2 regions of the Hominiventricola filiformis genome follow, and region 1 is predicted to be linked to the other one. Evidence: riboswitches for the same ligand, from Rfam matches in the RefSeq annotation. Region 1 holds a riboswitch; the other holds the start of a gene.
The links. Region 1 has a riboswitch for FMN ahead of LKD36_RS16415 (ECF transporter S component). Riboswitches for the same ligand answer to the same signal wherever they lie in the genome.
Positions count from the first base shown of each region.

Region 2: another riboswitch for FMN. It lies ahead of LKD36_RS07185 (ECF transporter S component); the one in region 1 lies ahead of LKD36_RS16415 (ECF transporter S component).

Region 1 is NZ_JAJEPS010000029.1:270-10,547, forward strand. Features, by position in the region: tRNA gene LKD36_RS16375 (tRNA-Ser) at 38-123, opposite strand; gene ispD (2-C-methyl-D-erythritol 4-phosphate cytidylyltransferase) at 246-971, opposite strand; gene tsaD (tRNA (adenosine(37)-N6)-threonylcarbamoyltransferase complex transferase subunit TsaD) at 975-2,003, opposite strand; gene LKD36_RS16390 (ribonuclease Z) at 2,006-2,926, opposite strand; gene LKD36_RS16395 (hypothetical protein) at 2,935-3,183, opposite strand; gene rimI (ribosomal protein S18-alanine N-acetyltransferase) at 3,252-3,677, opposite strand; gene tsaB (tRNA (adenosine(37)-N6)-threonylcarbamoyltransferase complex dimerization subunit type 1 TsaB) at 3,674-4,462, opposite strand; gene tsaE (tRNA (adenosine(37)-N6)-threonylcarbamoyltransferase complex ATPase subunit type 1 TsaE) at 4,466-4,906, opposite strand; gene LKD36_RS16415 (ECF transporter S component) at 5,031-5,669, opposite strand; FMN riboswitch at 5,779-5,918, opposite strand; gene LKD36_RS16420 (Tex family protein) at 5,977-8,124, opposite strand; gene thrH (bifunctional phosphoserine phosphatase/homoserine phosphotransferase ThrH) at 8,131-8,733, opposite strand; gene LKD36_RS16430 (homoserine dehydrogenase) at 8,758-9,954, opposite strand; gene LKD36_RS16435 (ACT domain-containing protein) at 9,962-10,278, opposite strand, start outside.
Region 2 is NZ_JAJEPS010000005.1:148,189-158,466, forward strand. Features, by position in the region: gene LKD36_RS07130 (DUF6440 family protein) at 71-235, shown strand; gene LKD36_RS07135 (winged helix-turn-helix domain-containing protein) at 291-725, shown strand; gene LKD36_RS07140 (ParM/StbA family protein) at 892-1,806, shown strand; gene LKD36_RS07145 (hypothetical protein) at 1,769-2,221, shown strand; gene LKD36_RS07150 (helix-turn-helix domain-containing protein) at 2,252-2,581, opposite strand; gene LKD36_RS07155 (SLOG family protein) at 2,708-3,256, shown strand; gene LKD36_RS07160 (hypothetical protein) at 3,724-4,023, shown strand; gene LKD36_RS07165 (sigma-70 family RNA polymerase sigma factor) at 4,043-4,450, shown strand; gene LKD36_RS07170 (helix-turn-helix domain-containing protein) at 4,447-4,629, shown strand; gene LKD36_RS07175 (winged helix-turn-helix domain-containing protein) at 4,683-5,108, opposite strand; gene LKD36_RS07180 (riboflavin kinase) at 5,279-5,971, opposite strand; gene LKD36_RS07185 (ECF transporter S component) at 5,980-6,624, opposite strand; FMN riboswitch at 6,742-6,857, opposite strand; gene LKD36_RS07190 (nitroreductase family protein) at 6,956-7,474, opposite strand; gene LKD36_RS07195 (winged helix-turn-helix transcriptional regulator) at 7,627-7,980, shown strand; gene LKD36_RS07200 (winged helix-turn-helix domain-containing protein) at 8,124-8,546, opposite strand; gene LKD36_RS07205 (FtsX-like permease family protein) at 8,734-10,278, opposite strand, start outside.

The DNA.
Region 1 (10,278 bases):
ATTAAATTGTTGTTCTCTCGCACTCTCTCGTGTGAAACGGAGAGAGTGGGATTCGAACCCACGCGCCCTTGCGGACAAACGGTTTTCAAGACCGCCTCGTTATGACCACTTCGATATCTCTCCATGAGCGCTCTCCACAAGCGACTTTGTTATTCTAGCAGTATACGCTCATTTTGTCAACTATATTTTCCAATTTTTTTCGATTTTTTTTACTTTTCTTTTACAGATTTCAAAAAAGCCCGGATTTACAGTCTTTTTTGTAGAAATGCCTCTGCCACTTCCAAGTCATCTGGCGTAGTAAGCTTCATATTCTCATAGGAACCCTGTACCAGTTTTACCGGATGTTCACAGACATACTCCACCACCATGGCATCATCTGTGATCTGCACCCCCTGAGATAACAGCTCCTGCTCCCGCTCTATCACTTCCCTGTATGCGGACACAATCAGTTCCGCATCAAATACCTGGGGAGTCTGAATCTGCCATACCAGGCTTCTCTTCGGTGTAGATGCAATATATCCATTCTCATCTGCGATCTTGATGGTATCTTTCACAGGCATGCCAATGACGCAGGCACCGCTTGCAGAAGCCTCTTCATATGCACGGCCGATCATGGCTTCATCCACAAAAGGCCTTGCCCCGTCATGAATAAACACAATCCGGTTCTCCTTATCTCCCATGGCACACAGACCCTTCCAGACAGAATGATAGCGTTCTGCCCCGCCTGCTGTCACGGAACGCACTTTACAGAATCCGTATTTCTCCACGATCTCACTCTGGCAGTATTCCACCAGATCTGCTCCGGTCACCAGAATGATATCATTGATTACCGGAGAATTTTCAAATGCATACAACGCATACCAGAGTACCGGTTTTCCACCAAGATTCAGAAACTGCTTCTGTACTTTGGTTCCCATCCGTTTTCCCTGGCCTGCTGCCAGTATAATCGCTGTACATTTCTTCTTATCCATCTTCTAACGTTCTCCAAGCTTCAAGTTCGGCACTGCATTAAGGTCAAGCCCTGATCTGGTTCCTGCCATATACTCATAATATGCCGCTGCTCCGATCATAGCTGCATTATCCGTGCAGAGAATAGGTGCCGGATAATAAAGCGGAATTTCCTTCTTGTCACACGCTGCCTTCATGGCTGCACGCAGCGCTGAATTTGACGCCACGCCTCCTGCCAGTGCCAGCTTATTGATTCCATAGTCTTTGACTGCCTGCATGGCATGATCCACCAGAACGTCGCATACTGCTTTCTGGAAAGATGCCGCGATATCTGCCTCCACGATAGGTTCCCCCTTCATCTTACATCCGTTCAGATGATTGAGCACTGCAGATTTTACGCCACTGAAACTGAAGTCATAGGGCGCATCTTCCACTTTCGCCCGTGGAAAATGAATGGCGTCCGGATTACCTTCCTTCGCCAGCTTATCGATCTTCGGTCCGCCCGGATAGCCGAGTCCGATGGCACGGGCTACCTTGTCAAATGCCTCGCCTGCCGCATCGTCTCTCGTATGTCCGATAATCTCATATTTTCCATAATCATTGACTACCACCAGATGAGTATGTCCGCCAGATACGACCAGACAGATAAACGGAGGCTCCAGCTCCGGAGCCTGGATATAGTTTGCCGAAATATGTCCTTCAATATGATGCACACCAACCAGCGGGATACCGGACGCATAGCTGATGGCTTTTGCTTCTGCCACGCCAACCAGCAAAGCGCCTACCAGACCCGGACCGTAGGTCACACCGATAGCATCCATCTCCTCCAGTTTCATACCCGCTTCCGCAAGTGCTTCCCGAATCACATAGTTAATCTTCTCAATATGTTTCCGTGATGCAATCTCCGGCACTACGCCGCCATACAGCGTATGCAATGCGATCTGAGATGAGATCACGTTGGAAAGCACTTCTCTTCCGTTTTTCACAACTGCTGCCGCCGTCTCGTCACAGGAACTCTCTATAGCCAGAATATAGACATCCTTTTTCTCTTCCATTCCTATTTCTCCTCTTCAAAATCCAGTTCCACGGATTTTTTATCCTTTCCCGCCTTCGCCGCAGGGAATATCTTTCTCACATCATCCATATATTCTTCCGGGCGCGTCAATGACGGGCTGTAATGAGTCAGCCACATCTCTTTCACCTGGGCATTTTTTGCAAGCTTTGCGGCCTCGTAGAAGGTCATATGCTTATATTCTCTCGCCTTGGCATCCTTATCTTTCTCTCCATACATACCTTCACAGATAAAGAGATCTGAGTGCATGGCATTATCCACGATAGACTGAGTCGGGCGGGTGTCCGTGCAGTAGGTCAGCTTAATCCCTTTTCGTTGTGCACCCATGACCATCTCCGGCAGGTATGTCTTGCCCTGCAACTCGTCCACAATGGTCTCGCCCTTCTGCAGGCGGCTCCAGTACATTTTCGGAATATCCATTGCCATAGCTTTCTCCAGCTGGAATTTTCCTGCGCGGTCCAGTTCCAGTGTATAGCCATAACAGATCACATTATGGTTGACCTTAAATGCCTTCAGGCGGTAACCGTTCAATTCAAACACTTCCTCCGGCCCGTTGATCTCTTTATAAATAATCGGAAATGGAAGCTCCGGCGCAATGACACGTAAGGCATTGACCACACGCTCCAGTCCTTTCGGTCCGATCAGTGTCAGAGGCTCCTTCCGATCCGCATTTCCCATGGTCAGAAGAAGTCCCGGAAGCCCGCTGATATGATCTCCGTGATAGTGGGTAAAGCAGATCACATCGATCGGTTTGAAACTCCATCCTTTTTCTTTAATGGCAATCTGAGTTCCTTCTCCGCAGTCAATCAAAAGGCTGCTTCCATTATAACGCACCATCAACGAAGTAAGCCAACGGTACGGAAGCGGCATCATTCCTCCGCTTCCAAGCAGACATACATCTATCATATTCTCTCCTATAAAAGTTCCGTCTGTTCCTCCTTCTCTACAGGAATCCGGAAAGAACCGGCCATCCGGTCATAACAGGTTTCGCACAGATCAAAGTCATGAATCTCTCCATCCTTTTCAGAAAAGAATCCCCAGCGGGCCACCCCTCTGAACACACCTTCCTTTACGATCCCGTTTTCCACCTGCAGGCTTTTTCCGCACTGATTGCAGACGATTTTCTTTACTGTATCTTTATCATTTTCCATATACTCACGCATATGATGTTCCTCCTCTTCTCCGGTATGCCTTCATTATAAACAGGCTCTTATTTCCGGGAAATAGGAGATTACTGCCACATGACCATGGCATCTTCCTTCGGCGCGTCGTAGAACCCTTTTCGGATTCCCACCGAACGAAACCCCAGTTTTTCATAAACGTGGACAGCTGTCAGATTGCTCACGCGCACCTCCAGCGTAAATGTGGTCATGCCGCGCTTTCTTCCTTCTTCCAGAAGTGCCTCTGTCACCCGTGTCCCGCTTCCCTTCAGGCGATGTTGGGGGTGTACTGCAATATTCGTCACATCTCCTTCTTCCATCACTTGCAGAAGTCCGCCGTACGCTGTCACTTTTCCATCCGTCTCTTCTACCAGAAACAGGTATTCCGGCCGTACAAGACTTTCCTTCAGACTGTTCTCTGACCACGGAGTAGAAAAACAGAGCCGTTCAAGCTCCGCCACCTGCGGGATATCCCGCTCTTCCATCAGACGGATCATGCATGCACCTGATTCTGCGCTGCTTCCCTGGCTGCCTGTTCTTTTTCTGCACGTTCCCGCTCTGCCTGTGCCATACGAAGGTACTCCGGCTGATGCTCATCTGCCGTTTCTGTTCTGCCCTCCCGGATATACTGTAAGGCCAGTGTACCAACGGCTCCCGCACGCTGTTTGTTGACATGAGCCGGAGCAAATGCAAACTGATTTCCGGCTGCCGTCAGTTGCTCAAGCAGACCACTTTCCAGCTTCTGGCGGAATACCGGCACTCCGTCTCCGAGAAATACTACATTTCTTCCATATCGGCACAGCTTTTCTGCAATCACTTCAATATCTACCGCCATCTGAGGTTCCAGAACTTTCATATTCCCGCTCTCAAACGCATAGATTCCGGTATAGACCTGATTCCTTCTGGCATCCATGAGAGGGCAGATCAGCCCTTCTGTTCCATAAAGGTTATATGCCAGCGCATCTACTGTTGGAATGGCTACCAGAGGTTTTTCCAGTGCAAGACCCAGCCCTTTTGCTGTAGCCGAACCAATTCGAAGTCCGGTAAAAGAACCCGGTCCTGCTGCCACCGCAATGGCATCAATGGTTTTCAGATCCAGCTCCGTCATCTTCACAATCGCGTCCAGCATAGGCAGGAGTGTCTGTGAATGGGTCTTTTTATAATTCACTGTATACTCTGCCAGCAGATTGCTGTTGTATCCATCACCCTCCACGACAGCTACACTGGCTACCAGACCGGAACTGTCCAACGCCAGTACTTTCTTATATGTCTCTTCCATCATCTTTTAAGCCTCCAGTTCGTCGATTCCCTCCAGGGTAATCCTGCGGTAATCAAATCCTTTCTCCAGGTCTTTCTCTATGACAATTCTGCCCGTATGTTCCGGCAGAAGTTCCCTGATCAGATCTGCCCACTCGATCAGGCAGACGCCCTCTCCGTAGAAGTAGTCCTCGTAACCGATCTCATCCATCTCCTCGATATCACCGATCCGATATACGTCAAAATGGTAAAAAGGAAGCCGGCCGCCATCATAGACCTGCACAATGGTAAAGGTCGGACTATTTACCGGTTCCGTAATTCCAAGTCCCTTTGCCAGTCCCTGGGTGAATACAGTCTTGCCAACTCCCAGGTCACCCACCAGTGAGATTACCGTTCCCGGCTTTACCAGTTCTCCTATTTTCTGTCCCAGCGCAAATGTATCCTCTGGGCAAAAACTTTCTATCACCATACTCATCTGATTTCTCCTCAAATGTAAAATGTAACGGTTCATTTCGGCTGTATACGCAAAAAAATTGCGCTATAACCATACGTGGTATGATTGTAGCACAATTTTTTTTCAAACACAATGTTTCCTATCTGGTTCCTTTCAGAATGGGACTGATATGCTTGTAAAGAAGTACGGTAATCACAGATACCAGCACGCCCTTGATCAGGTTGAACGGCGCCACTGCCAGAAGTACAAAGGTCCAGATACCGTTGATAGCCGGATTAATAGCTGTACCCATCTGTACAAATGCATCAACAGGCATTCCAAATGCTTTTGCATAAGCCGGAAGAAGCACCAGCGCATTGATAAATACTGCTGCCACTGACATAATTACGGTACCTGCTACAAGTCCGATCATCGCGTGCTGACGATTTTTCTTCCTTTTATAAATCACAGAAGCCGGAACAACAAATGCACATCCCATTACAAAATTGGCAAATTCACCGACAAATGCGGTATTCGTTCCATTAATCACAAGGTTCAGCAGAATCTTTACCAGCTCTGTGAGAACACCTGCCACCGGTCCCAGCGCAAATGCACCAATCAAAATCGGCACCTCACTGAAATCCAGCTCATAAAATCCCGGTGCGATAAATGGCAGCGGAAATTCAAAAAGCATCAGGATGGTAGAAATGGCGGCCAGCATGCCCACACAGACAATGGTACGTGTGGTGGTGGTGGTCCTTACGGTTGGATTAGCGGTTGCTGCGGTTGTTGTCTTCATAATCTTTCTCCTTTTCTTCAAGAGATCCAGCCGGAGAAAACGGTTCCTGTAATATAAAGACCCCGGATATATCATATCCGGGGTCTTCACGCTTCTTTATATCGCATGGAATTTTCTTCTCTCATCCAGACTGTAACTGTCGGTACCGGAATCACACCGGTTCAGCCGCATTGCTGCGGGTCGCGGACTTCTTTTTCCAAAAGGAAATACACCGCCGGTGGGGAATTACGCCCCGCCCCGAAGAATCTCTTATTCTTTTTTACATCACGTAGTATAACTCTGTTTTTCTGTTTATGCAACAGAAAAATTATTTCTGCAGCTTCATAGACAGGGAAATCCGCTTCTTCTGCACATCCACCGCCAGCACCTTCACGTCGACTACATCACCGACTTTCACCACATCCAGCGGGTGTTTGATGAACTTCTCCGACATTTCTGACACGTGTACCAGGCCGTCCTGATGGACGCCGATATCCACGAAAGCCCCGAAGTCCATAATATTGCGGACAGTTCCTTTCAGCACCATGCCCGGTGTCAGATCCTTCATATCCAACACATCACTTCTCAGTACCGGACGGGGCATCTCGTCTCTCGGGTCACGGGCTGGTTTTTCCAGTTCCTGCACGATATCCTGAAGCGTCAGTTCACCAACGCTCAGTTCAGCCGCTGTCTCCTTCGGATGAAGCACCTTCTTTGAAATTCCCTTCAGTCCGCCTCCGGCAATATCCTTTGCGGAATATCCAAGGGAAGTCAAAAGCTTCGTTGCTGCCTCATAGCTCTCCGGATGGACACTGGTCGCATCCAGCGGATTATCTCCGTTCATGATACGCAGGAAACCGGCGCACTGTTCATATGCCTTTGGTCCCAGCTTTGGAACTTTCAGAAGCTGCCGTCTGTCGGCAAAGCGGCCGTTTGCCTCACGGTAAGCCACAATATTTTTCGCCAGCGTCTTCGTGATACCTGAAATATATTCCAGAAGAGGCGCTGATGCCGTATTCAAGTCTACACCGACTTTGTTGACAGAATCTTCCACCACGCCGCCCAACGCTTCGCTTAGCCGTTTCTGGTTCATGTCATGCTGATACTGTCCGACGCCGATGGCTTTCGGATCAATCTTCACCAGCTCTGCCAGCGGGTCCTGAAGACGTCTTGCGATAGACGCTGCGCTCCGCTGTCCCACATCAAAGTTCGGGAACTCTTCCGTCGCCAGCTTGCTGGCAGAATAGACGGATGCTCCGGATTCGCTGACAATGACATACTGCACTTTCTCCGGGATTTCCTTCAATAGTTCCACAATCACCTGTTCAGACTCTCTGGATGCGGTTCCATTTCCAAGAGAAATGAGCGTAATATGATATTTGCTGATCAGCTTTTTCAGCACTTCTTTTGCTTCTTTTACTTTGTTCTGCGGAGCTGTCGGGTAGATGACCACCGTATCCAGCACCTTGCCGGTCGGATCAACAACTGCCAGTTTGCAGCCAGTGCGGAATGCCGGATCCCAGCCAAGAACAGTCTGCCCTGCAATCGGCGGCTGCATCAGAAGCTGCTCCAGGTTTTTACCAAACACATGGATAGCCCCTTCTTCCGCATCCTCAGTCAGTGTATTTCTGATCTCACGCTCAATAGCCGGAGCAATGAGACGGCTGTAACTGTCCTTTACTACTGCTTCCAGAACCGGAGAGGTATAAGGATTTTCCTTACTGATCACGCGGCTTTCCAGATAACTTAAGATCTCTGCCTCCGGGGCTTCCACTTTCACTGTCAGCACTTTCTCGGATTCTCCTCTGTTCAGGGCCAGCGTCCGATGTCCTGCCATCTTGCTGATGGACTGACTGAAGTGATAATATGTCTCATAGACAGATTGCGCCTGATCATCTTTTGCTTCCGCATTGATCAGACCCTCTTTCATGGTCTTGTTCCGGATCCATGTACGGTAATCTGCCTCATCGGAAATACTCTCCGCGATAATATCCATGGCACCGGCAATGGCTTCCTGTTCGTCTGCCACTCCCTTTTCCTCTGATACATAAGCCTTCGCCTCTTCTTCCAGCGGCTGCTTCGTCATCTGCAGAAGAATCACATTCGCCAGGCCTTCCAATCCTTTTTCTTTCGCAATGATGGCTCTGGTACGGCGTTTCGGACGATACGGGCGGTAAAGATCATCCACCGCCACCTGCGTCTGGGCATTTTCGATGGCCGCGCGCAGCTCCTCCGTCAGTTTTCCCTGCTCATCAATACTGGAAATAACCTGCGCTTTCTTTTCTTCCAGATTTCGGAGATAGGTCAGCCGTTCATCAAGGTTACGAAGCTGCTCGTCATTGAGTGCACCAGTCGCCTCCTTACGGTAACGGGAAATGAACGGAATGGTATTTCCCTCATCAATCAATTTGACAGCTGCCTCTACCTGCCCCTTTTTTACTTGAAGTTCTTCTGTTATTTTCTGTATAATATCCATATTCTGTTATCCAAGTGCTCCCTTAATTGCATCCAGGAACTCGTCATAGGTCTCCAGAGCTCTCAGTTCCGGGTAATCTTTTTTAATCTGATCCGTGGTACGGAACAGGAATCCTGCCTTGCTGGCTTTGATCATTCCAAGATCATTAAAACTGTCTCCTGCAGCGATGGTCTCAAAGCCTGCGGACTGCAGTGCTTTGACCGTCGTCAGTTTTGAGTTTTCAATTCTCATTTTAAATCCGGTGATGGTTCCGTCTTCTGCCACCTCCAGTGAATTGCAGAACAACGTCGGCCATCCCAGCTTCTTCATCAGCGGTTTTGCAAACTGGGTAAAGGTATCACTGATGATGATAACCTGTGTAATAGAACGGAGTTCATCCAGAAACTCCTTTGCGCCAGGCAGCGGATTAATTTTCGCAATAGTCTCCTGAATCTCTTTCAGGCCAAGTCCATGTTCTTTCAGGATTCCGAGACGCCATTTCATAAGTTTGTCATAATCCGGCTCATCCCGGGTCGTTCTCTTCAGTTCAGGGATTCCGCTGGCCTCAGCAAACGCAATCCAGATTTCCGGAACAAGTACACCTTCCAGATCCAAACACACAATATCCATGATACTTTCCTCCTGTCTCAGACATTAACCTTCCATACGGATCATGCTGATGATATCAAGTCCTTTTGCTTTTTCTTCAAACTCCCCTTCGGACATTACCGGTGTCAGGAATCCGATCTCTCTCCTGATTCCTGCATCGATCATCTCCACATCGCCGAATACCTTTGCATCTTTTGCATCGGATTTCATACGGACGAAGAAACGGTGCGTCATCTTCTCCTTCGGAGCCAGGGTAAGCTTCTCCGGATTCCAGAAGATGGTAACAACTTTTCCGATATGTCTGGCGGCATCCACCATGTCACCTGCCACAGCACTTGCGGTCGGCAGCTTGCCTGCTCCGCTTCCATAGAACATGGATGCTCCGAGCATATTTCCTTCCACGCATACGGCATTGAATACGTCATTTACCATATAAAGCGGATTTTCTTTGCGGACCAGTGCCGGTGCTACCATAGCACAGTAGGTCTCTCCCATCTTCTTGCTGACTGCCAGCAGTTTGATGGCACAGCCCATCTTCTTTGCATATGCGAAATCTTCGGACGTCACCTTTGTAATGCCTTCGGTATAAATATCGTGGAAATCCACCTGATTGCCGCTGGCAAGAGAAGTCAGAATCGCAATCTTACGACATGCATCCCATCCTTCCACGTCTGCTTCCGGATGAAGCTCCGCATAGCCTTTTGCCTGTGCCTCTTTCAGTACATCGCCATAATTCAGTCCTTCTCTGGACATCTTGGTCAGCATATAGTTGGTAGTTCCGTTTAAAATACCGGAGATCTCCACGATCACATCTGCAGTCAGAGAAGAATTCAGCGGACGGATAATCGGTATACCGCCTCCTACGCTGGCCTCAAACAGATAGTTTACCTGATGGTCTTTTGCAATCCGGATGAGTTCCGCCCCATGCTCTGCCACCAGTTCCTTATTGGAGGTGCAGACACTTTTTCCTGCCTCCAGACAACGTTTGGTAAATTCATAGGCCGGATGCAGTCCGCCCATAACTTCTGCCACAATCTTTACTTCATCATCTTTGATAATATCTTCAAAATCATGTGTCAGGACATCCATGACCGGATCACCCGGAAATTCTCTCAAGTCCAGCACATACTGTACTTTCAGTTCCTGTCCTACTTTTTTGTTGATGCTTACCTGGTTTTTTTTGATAACTTCATATACACCTGATCCTACGGTGCCATATCCCATGATTGCTGCTTTTATCATTGGTATTCTACTCCCTGCCTAATATTTTCAGATAACGGATTCCCGACTGTTCCTCGATCTTCTCGATCATGGCGGATGCATCTCCCGCAGTAGGAAGCACTTCCACACTGAGCGTCAGGGATGCTACCCCATTGATCGGAATCGTCTGGTGAATAGTCAGGATATTCGCTCCAAATTCCGCGATTGTATTCAATACGGTGGATAAAAGTCCCGGTTCATCTTCCATCTGAAGAACAAACGTGACTGTCTTTCCTTTCGCTTCATCATGAAACGGAAAGATATCATCTTTGTATTTGTAAAATGAACTTCTGCTGATGCCGAGAC
Region 2 (10,278 bases), on a different contig from region 1:
TTTGGCCTTTATCATAGAGTAATAAATTAGAAATGCTGATACCTTACACTATGCAAAGGAGTGGATTACTATGGCAAACAAAGAAAAGCGCTTTGAAACAATCTATACACAGGGAACTTCCTTGAGTATTGTTGTAGACACCGAAACAGGTGTAAACTACCTTGTCCATGATACGGGGATTACCCCTTTGCTGGATAAAAACGGAACAGTCGTTATTACTGAAATAAACAAGTAAACTTTATATTGGCTGCAGGGTATCAGCATTCTAATTATGAATAAGGGAGGGACATATGGGAAAAATCTTTGTATTGTCGGTAACAGACCATGAAGAATACATACTTAGCAGAATTATGGAGATTATTGCAGCCGAGCCAGGATTTGACCATATTGTGTCATCTCATCCTTGTAATACTCTTGTTTTTCCGGGATTGGAGCTTCGCTTGAAGGAGAGAACGGTACACCGAAACGGCGAGTTAATTTCTATGACCCATCGGGAATTTGCGACATTGGTATACTTGGCAAACCACCCGTCCTGGGTATTTTCTGCCGGGCAGATTTATGAAGAAGTATGGGGTGAGGATGGTGAAAACTGCGGAACAGCCGTTGCCAGCGTCATTGGTCAGATCCGCAGAAAACTGACACCGGATATGCCGAAAGCGGGTTATATCCGTACTGTTTTGGGGAGCGGATACAAATTTGAAGTTCCGCAGGGTATGGCAGAATAGAACAATCAAATATATATTAGCTGCGCACATTATGAAGCAGCCAAAAGCGGGAAACCTTTATGATGGGTCTCCTGCTTTTTGTTTTTAGAAAATAGTGTGTGATTGTTGAGAATAGGCGTCATATAGGCGTAAAGGATATGTATAAAGCAAAAAGGAGGCATTACATATGCTTATTGGCGTTGATCATGGCAACAAACAAATTAAAACGGTTCATTGCAACCCCTTTGTGTCCGGTCTGAAGCAGAGTGTCACCCGTCCCTTTGGACAGAATGTGCTGAGGTATCAGAATACCTACTATACGCTGTCTACTGAGCGGATTCCTTATCGGAAAGATAAAACGGAGGATGATCGCTTCTTTATCCTGACCCTATTTGCTCTGGCTGGAGAGATTGAAGCGAGGGGGGCATATTCCTCGGAGGTTCAGCGTATCCAACTGGCAGTTGGACTGCCGCCGGCACACTTTGGCGCCCAGGTGGAACGGTTCACACAATACTTCAGACAGCGAGGAGTGATAGGGTTTGAGATGCAGGGGAAGCCGTATTCCATCTATATTGAAGATGCGGCCTGCTTCCCCCAGGCTTACGCAGCAGCAGCCACCATGCTTCACACGCTCGTGGAGGAACCCAAAGCGGTGATTCTGGATATTGGCGGGTTTACGGCTGACTATCTGCTGATGAAAAATGGAGAGATTGACCTTACCTCCTGTGATTCGTTAGAAAATGGTGTAATTCTGTTGTACAATAAGGTGCGTTCAAAGGTGAATTCGGAGCTGGACCTGCTGTTGGATGAAGGAGATGTGGACGCTATCCTGATGGGAAAAAAGACTCAATATCCGGATGCAGCCATACGGCTGACAGAACAGATGGCGCAGGAATTTATCAATGACCTGTTCAGCACGCTGCGGGAGCGAATGTTGGACTTGCAATATTGCAAGGTAGTATTTGTAGGCGGTGGCGCCATTCTTTTGAAGCGGCAGATCGAAACTTCGGGCAAGGTGGGAACACCATTCTTCGTACCGAAAATCAATGCAAATGCGGATGGCTATGAGTATCTGTACCGGATTGAAACAGCAGGCAGGTGATGGTATGGGCGAGAAAAAAGAACGAGGACGGTTTACGCTGCGCTTTAATGAGGGCGATCCCATACACGAGACTGCCATTGGATTACTGGAGTTACAGAGTCCCCGCACAAAAGCGCAATATGTGGCAAATGCAGTGGTCTACTATAATGAGCACTTTGGGCAGGAGCCGCAGCCACTAAATGCTTCTATTATCAGCAAAGAAGCGGTAGTGGCTATCGTCAAAGAGATTTTGCGGCAGGAAGGTATGGGACAGGAAAAAGCAAAAGAGCAGGCGATCACAGCCAGATTGGTTGAGGGGCCCGTAGCGCCTGTGATGCCTTCAACTGCACAGGAAGTGGACGATGATTCGGAAATGGACGATAGGACACGCAGACTGATTGCTGGTGCCTTGTCTGCATTCCGCAGCCGGGGATAATCAAAAGAGGCATGGGAGCCAGCGATGCTCCTATGCCTCTTCCTGTATGGCCGCGATAAAACTGTCTAAAATATCTTCAAAATGCCTGTATTGTTTGGGTGTTAGTGTGGAAATCTTCTCCATAAGAAGGGAGGAATCTGTTTCTGTGATGACGCCTCGCAACAAATACTCGGTGCTGATGTGAAGTGCATCACAGACTTTGAGGATCGTCTCAGGCCGCATAGCCTTTTGACCCAATTCTGCGGTGGAGATGGTCTGTGGTGTGGCATGAGCCAGCTCTGCCAGAGTTTCTTGGGTCATATTTAGTTGTTTCCTCCGGTCGAAGATCCGTTTACCCATATCTTTCAGTAGATTTTCCATGCGTCACCTCCATGCTATAGTTACATTTTATCCGCTATGACATGGATTATTAAGCGGTCATGGTTGATTTATCTCGTCCATGGCAAGTATAATATGCAGAGGAGTACGCCAGGAAAGGAGAATTATATGAACAGTTTTTCGTGTGTGATTACAGGTCACAGACCGACCAGATTTAAGTTCAAATATAATGAAAAGGATAAACGCTGCCAACGGATTAAAAAGTGTCTGCAGGAGCAACTCATACGACTCTATCATCAGGGAGTACGATGCTTTTGGGTTGGAGGAGCAATGGGCGTTGATATGTGGGCAGCGGAGCTCCTGCTACGTATGAAAGAGCAGCAAGCGTATCAAGATGTGGAATTGTGTCTGGCTCTCCCTTTTGAGGGTTACAATGCAGACTGGGATGACTGGCACCGAAAGAGGATGGATTTTATTTGCAGATATGCTGAGAAGGTCTTAGTGCTGGGCGAAATGCCCTCAAGCGAAAGCTATAAGAAACGCAATTACTATATGGTGGAGCAGGCCGGGCATATGATAGCTGTCTATGATAATGCACACAATATGCGGTCCGGAACCCAGCAGACGGTCAACTATGCCAAGAAGAAAGGACTCCAGATCATTTATATCCATCCAGATACAGCCCAGGTAACAGAGGAAGATATAACTAAAAAATAAAGGAAGGGCTCTAAAGCGGGACACTGAGAGAGGTTGAAAAGCAGTGTGTCCGTTTTAGAGCCTGTTTTGTCATATAATGTCGAATGATTTTCTTTTTACTCGAAAGCGACTCCAATGCTACTCCAAAAGTTTCCGAAAACTGTCAGTTACACTGTAATTATGGCAGTGATCCCAAAACCAATGAAAACTCGATAAGTGGAGGTGGGGGGATGAGATCAGTACAGTACCCAATGAAAATCGGAAGAAGAGGGTGGTCTTTATCCTGACAATAAGGATGAAGGCCGCCTTTTGTTTTAATTTCATAGATTCATAGAATAGTTGGAATAGCATTTGAAAAAAGTATTATTTCACAATTTAACAATTATCAGCAGGGCGGCAGCGTTGCGCTGCCATATCGCGAAAGAAAGGGGATGATGCAGGCCGCCTGTGTGCCGTCCGCATAACTGCGGACAGGGAGTAACGATGTTATGGAAAAAGGATTCCACAACATCGAGCAGTTCATTGCTTTCATAACTCCAGGACACACGGCTTTTCATGAACGGCTCTCAATAGGGGTATATCGTCGAGGCAGGACGAGAGAGTTTTCTCCACATAAGGAAAAACCTCCACCTGCTCGGATGGTATCTATTGAACTGCTCGATGCAGCAATTCAGGGAACAGCTGGTTTTGTCCATTGGTACAAAGCTGGCTGTTTTTGTTTATCACAGCCAGGTTTTGTCCGGTGCAGGTCACCGCCAGAAGCTCAGGAAATTCATAGAAATTCTTGAGACTTTTGGAGGTAAAGCCATGTGGCAACGGAACAATGGACAGGCAGAAGATGACCTGCAATTCAGGTTTACAGCATATTTAGTTTCGGCGGTCAAGCGCCGCAGAAAAGATTATTTGATCCAGCTTTATAAGCGCAGCAGTATAGAGAGTACTGTGGAAGTGGTCTATGAGTCCGAACCAAGCTCAGAGGAAGTGGTTTTAGACAAATTGCCGCTTATGGATGTCATTGAAAATGGAGCGCTTCTGGAGGCACTTCAGAAACTCAATGAACGGGAGCGCCAGATCTTTCTGGCTCGAACGCTGGAGGAAGAAGATTTTGAAACTCTGGGAGTAAAGTTTGAACTGTCCTACAAAGGGGCAGCTGCGCTTTACTATAGGACGATTCAGAAAATCAGAAAGAGCATTGAAGGAGGTGACAAGAGATGAATTTTGAATGTCTGCTTCTCAGCGCCAAGGCGGGAAACGAGGATGCCATTACGACGATTTTGCAGATGTATCGACCATTGCTGCTCAAGTATGCCATTATTGATGGTGTGCTGGATGAGGATTTGTACCAGGAATTGAGCATTATTTTGTTGAAGGCGATTAAGTTGTTTAAGATTTAAGTCAATGAGAAAGGCTCCGAGATCATTATGGCCTCGGAGCCTTTCTTGCTGACTTAAAATGGAGAACTGTTAAATTTATATCCGCTGCCCAGTACAGTCCGGATATAACCGCCCTTCGGCGTATCCGGTGTCAACTTGCGACGGATCTGACCGATTACACTGGCAACAGCGGTACCGCAGTGTTCACCGTCCGCAGCCCACACAGCCTCATAGATTTGGCTGGCAGAAAAGACCCAGCCAGGATGGCGAGCCAGATAAGCAAGGACAGCAAACTCATGATGAGTTAGTGTAACAAGTTGACCTCTGCAGAATACTGCCTGCTCCTTCAGGCGAATCTCAAGCTCCGGAAAGGGGAGAGTGTCATCCGAGAGTGGGAGAGCAATATGGTCAAGCTCTGGTTCGTCTGCAAGGGCTTCCATAATTTTATTGAGTATGTGTTCTTCATGGTCTGCAACGGATAATATTAAAAATTTGCCCATATTGTTCACATCCTTTCTTCTCTCTATATGAATAAGCAGTGGTCTTGTTTTTGGTGAAACCTAAATGAACTGGGGGATAGTATCAGAGCCGTTTCTGTTTATAAAAGGTTGCTGAACACGAAGACTTCAAAATTTTGAGAATGGCGCTATTTGCTCTTGTGTTTACCACCTTACTCGGAATTGAATTTATAACCATAGCCAATTACTGTTTTTATATACTCGTGTCCCATGCAATATGGCTTTAGCCTTTTTCGTATTTGAAAAATCGTGTTTTCTACTGCATGCAAATGGTTATTTGTGGGTTCATGCCAAATCTGTTCATAAATCTGTTCTTTTGTGAATGCAGTTTGAGGAGATTGCAGTAACAGATAAAGGACTTCAAATTCGTTTGTTGATAAATAAACTTCCTGCTGTTCTAATATTACACAATGCCGGTTAACATCAATGTGTAAGGTGTGATTTGTTTGCTTTAATCCCCAAAATTCTTGTGCCATTGTCCGGTCATTCGCAATTTGTTCAAGCAGCAAGGATAATTCATTGAATTTTCTGACTTCCCTCAATTTCTTATATAGGTTGACAGTTATCGTACACCCATATATATCCTTATCAAAATCAAAAATATATGTTTCGATTGAAACAAAGCTATCATTATCAAGTGTAGGGCGCGTCCCAATGTGGGTAACACCGTAATATCTCTTATCGCCTAAAAGAATATCTGCCACATATACTCCTGTCTTTGGCAAAAAATCTTTTTTTTCGATTGCTATGTTCGCGGTAGGTGTCCCCACATGCTTTCCAATACCTCGGCCATGTATAACGGTTCCTGTTAGTGTGTAAATAGGCTCATTTAGTTTTTCTTTCATTTCAATCCTCATATAATCCCATTCATTGACAGGATAATCAAAACACAAGTTACAATAATAAAACTTGCCAATATAAGCAGACCAGTATGCTTTTGTCTTGCTTCATTTTCCGAAGCAGCAACATATCCGCTTTTTCTCAAAGCGGTAACTATGGGCTTATACAGTAAAAAGGTAATGGATGCATTTAACCCACCTTTCAACAAGTTAAATGGAAGAAAGGCAGGAAGTAACAATTCTACAACTGCTTCTCTTGGATACCCCATGTAAAGCGGTGTTACCAAATAGTTCCACAACAGCATAACAACAACCGTTATGAGCCATCCCGATGCCAGACCAATCACTGCACCAGATAAAGTGTGCTTTTTTTTGTAAATGACAGATGCCGTACACGCAAAAGATAGTGTTTGTACGATATTCATGATACAACCTAATATTCCAGTATCGCTTACTGTAATCATTTCAAGGATTGCCACAATGACAGATACGATACAAGAAGTCATCGGTCCCCAAATAAAGCCGCCCAAAGTTACAATAACATCGGATGGGTCGTACTTTAAGAATAGAATAATCGGAATCCTGCCGACAACCATGGTGGCATAAGTGATCGCACATAGCATCCCAATAGTGGTGACTCTTTTTGTTTTACTGTTCATAATTGCTTTCCTCCGTGGCAAAAAATTAACACCCAAAAGAAAAGGTCTTTCGGGTGTTAACATTATAATTAGGCCACAGAAAAGAAAGTAAGCCCCTTAAAATCTGCGGAAATCTAACCATATCTTCTTTCATCCAGACTATACTGTTGGTTTTGGAATTACACCAAATCGTGCGTTTTACGCTCGCGGACTTTACCGCCAATCGGGAATTTCACCCTGCCCCGAAGACACTTTTATTCAGTTGTTTCCCCGCAATTATAACATCAACTATTTTTGGAAGCAATGAGTTGAAGATAGTTCGGAAGTATTTCGGAAATCGAGTCATACTCGGTTACAGTTTTTCATACGAAACTAAGTCAGTGAGTGGAATCCTCATGTGTTCATGTCTTTCTGTATCTGATGGCGCTTCATTTCCATAACCGATTACCAAAATATTGATTGGCTCTAAATTATCGGGTAAATCAAATTCTTTCCGGATAACATCAGGCTGAAAGTAACATACCCATACGGTACCTAAACCTAATTCTGTTGCCTCCAACATCATATGGTCTGTTAGGATAGCTGCGTCAATGTCTCCGGTTTGCTTTTGGTCAAAGGGGCGAACCCATGCTTTGTTATGATCTGCACATACAATAATTGCAAGAGGAGCATTATAAATATTTGCCCCTTTGCTGATTTTTTCCAGTCCCTCTTTGCTTTCTACTGCAATTAAGTGAACCGGCTGTAGGTTTGCTGCTGTTGGTGCAACATGAGCAGCCTGCAAAATTTTATCAAGCTTCTCTTTCTCCACTTTTTTGCCACTGTAATTGCGTACAGAATACCGTTTTTTTGCAATCTCAATAAAATTCATCATGGTCAATCCTTTCTTGGTGCTGTATAATTTAGTTGACATGTTCAATCGTCGTACTAATTTTAACATGGTGCAGTAGAATAACAAGATTGCACTTTTCAGGTAGATACTTCCCTCAAAGAAAGTACCCAAAAAGGAGTGAATATATAAAAATGAATTATCAAAAAGATCAATTTAGTTGTCCAGTGGAAGCCACACTTTTTCTGATTGGAGGAAAATATAAACCTCTCATTCTTTGGCATTTGATAGAAAAACCTTTGCACTACATGGAATTACAACGCTTAATTCCAAAAGCCACACCTAAAATGCTTTCACAACAACTTCGCGATTTGGAAGAATGTGGCATGATTCACAGAGAAGTAATTCCAGAAAAACCACCTAAAACCTTGTATTCACTTACCGCCTTTGGAAAAAGTATCATTCCGGTATTAGATTCTATGTGTAACTGGGGAATACACTTTCTTGAAGGATTGGATATTACACCGCCTTGTGGTTCAAAACTGTAAATAGTCTATTTGGGGAAGAGTAGACTGCCGTTTGTCGAATTTATATATGTTTTTTTCAAGTAATACAGGAAGCAATACTTGCAGCCTTATTTTATATAAAAAGAAGCGCCGGACAGAGCCAATAAGCCTATGTCCGGCATTTCCTATATCACGGATTCAAATTTATATCCACTACCCAGTACAGTGCGAATATAGCCACTCTTTGGTGTATCCGGCGTCAACTTGCGCCGGATCTGACCGATGACACTGGCAACGGCGGTGCCGCAGTGTTCACCGTCTCTATCCCATACGGCCTCATAAATCTGGCTGGCTGAGAATACCCAGCTGGGATGACGAGCCAGATATGTAAGGACAGCAAACTCATGGTGAGTCAGAGTAACAAGTTGACCTCTGCAGGATACTGTCTGCTCCTTTAGCCGAATTTCCAGATTTTTAAAAGAAAGAATGTTGCAAGGGAGAGGAGGCGCAATATGGTTAAGCTTCGGCTCGTTTGCGATAGTTTCCATAATTTTATTGAGTATATGTTCTTCGTGGTCAGTGACGGATAATATTAAAATTTTGCCCATATTGTTCGCCTCCTTTGCTTGGGGTAAATGCGGAAAACTGTTGTGCCAGTGGCCGCCAACTGTACCAGAATCAGCACAGCAAATAGACAAAAGCTTCTTTATCCACCTGCTTTCACTGATAAGGTCATTCTAAAACCTAAATGTCCACAAAATATTAGAAAGTTCGGACAGTTCAAAAAATAGTGTTCTACTCAACCGTTTCAATCGAATCCACAATATTCATTTTTGAAATTTTCCGTAGCGGAATTGCTGTTGCCAGCAAGCAAGCTCCTACTGCCAAGAGGGTTGCTTCAAGAATGGGCATGACAGGGATTGCAACAAGCTGGATGGTGTCGCTCGTGGCCGCCTCAATGAAGATCGTACAAACATATCCCAGCACGCTTCCAATCACAGAGGCAATGATTCCGTAATATGCACCTTCCCAAAGGAAAGTTTTATAAAGGCTATCGGCACTCATTCCAATGGCCCGCTGCATACCGATTTCTGTTACTCTGGTGTGAATATTTGTGTAAACGGTATTGATGATATTAAGAATACCAATCAGGCCAACGAAAAGAATCAGCCCCCATGCCAGCATTTGAATTTGTGCAAAGCTCTCTTTTAGTTGCTGGTCGGTTTCTTCATATGACAAGAATGTTGTCCCCGGTATTCTGTTACAAAACGCCTCGATAAATGTATCAAAGTTTTCCCTGTCAGCACCCTCGTTCAGTGTAGGCAAAAACTCTGAATAGGTATCTTTTCCCGTCAGGCGTTCATAGATAGCATCATCAACGATCACTTGAACACCATTTGTGAAACCGCCATTTCCAATACCAAGATAACCGTCATAGCCATCCAAGGTTTTCAAAACATTCAGCTCCATTCCCGCAACACAGATGCTTTCTCCGGCCTCTATATTTGTAAATTCAAGAACATCTTCGCCGTAGCTCATGGGAATAGGATTCCTTACTATACAGGCGTTCCCTGATTTCAGTTGTCCAAGCTGTTCTTCTGGTAATTGATCCCCCATAAAATAATCCCAATATTCATTGTTCAATCCGACAACCTGAAAAGTTTCGCCGGGTTTCAGTTGAAATTCAAGACTGATTTCATCGAGCAGCCCATTTTCATTTTGTTCGTAAAGCGAAAATTGTATGGCGGCTACACTTTGCACAGCTTCATTTTTCCGCAAAGTGTTCAGATCATCTGTGGTAAATCCAATACTTTCATTTGTGATCTGATAATCTCCTACATGATTATCTTGCAGGGCGCTTGCAGCGTTCAGGAGAGAGGAAAACCCTTGCAGGGCAATAAAAACCGTGATACTCATAACAAGGGACAAAATTGTAATTGCAGTACGGCCTTTATTTCTCTTTAAGTTCAGGCGGGCATAATATGCTTCAAAATGATGGATTTTCTTTGTTTTACGCTTTCTGCGCCGAATTTTTAGATTTGTTCCAGACATCGCCATAATGGGAGATACCCTTGCGGCTGATCTGGCTGCTGGTAATGCTGCAAACAACGCAAACGCCAAAGTGATTGCTCCGCTTAAAACCAGTAAGGTTCCATTCAAAGAACTGTTCTCTGCTATTAGAGTTTTCAATTCAGAAGCATCCTGAACCAAGAACAATTCAGGGGAAACCAGGCCGGTAGCTGCCTCTAAAATTCCTCTGGCACTCAGGAAACCAAGAAGCATACCAATAGGAATCCCCATCAGGCACAATAGGATTACTTCAATTACAATGATCTGATA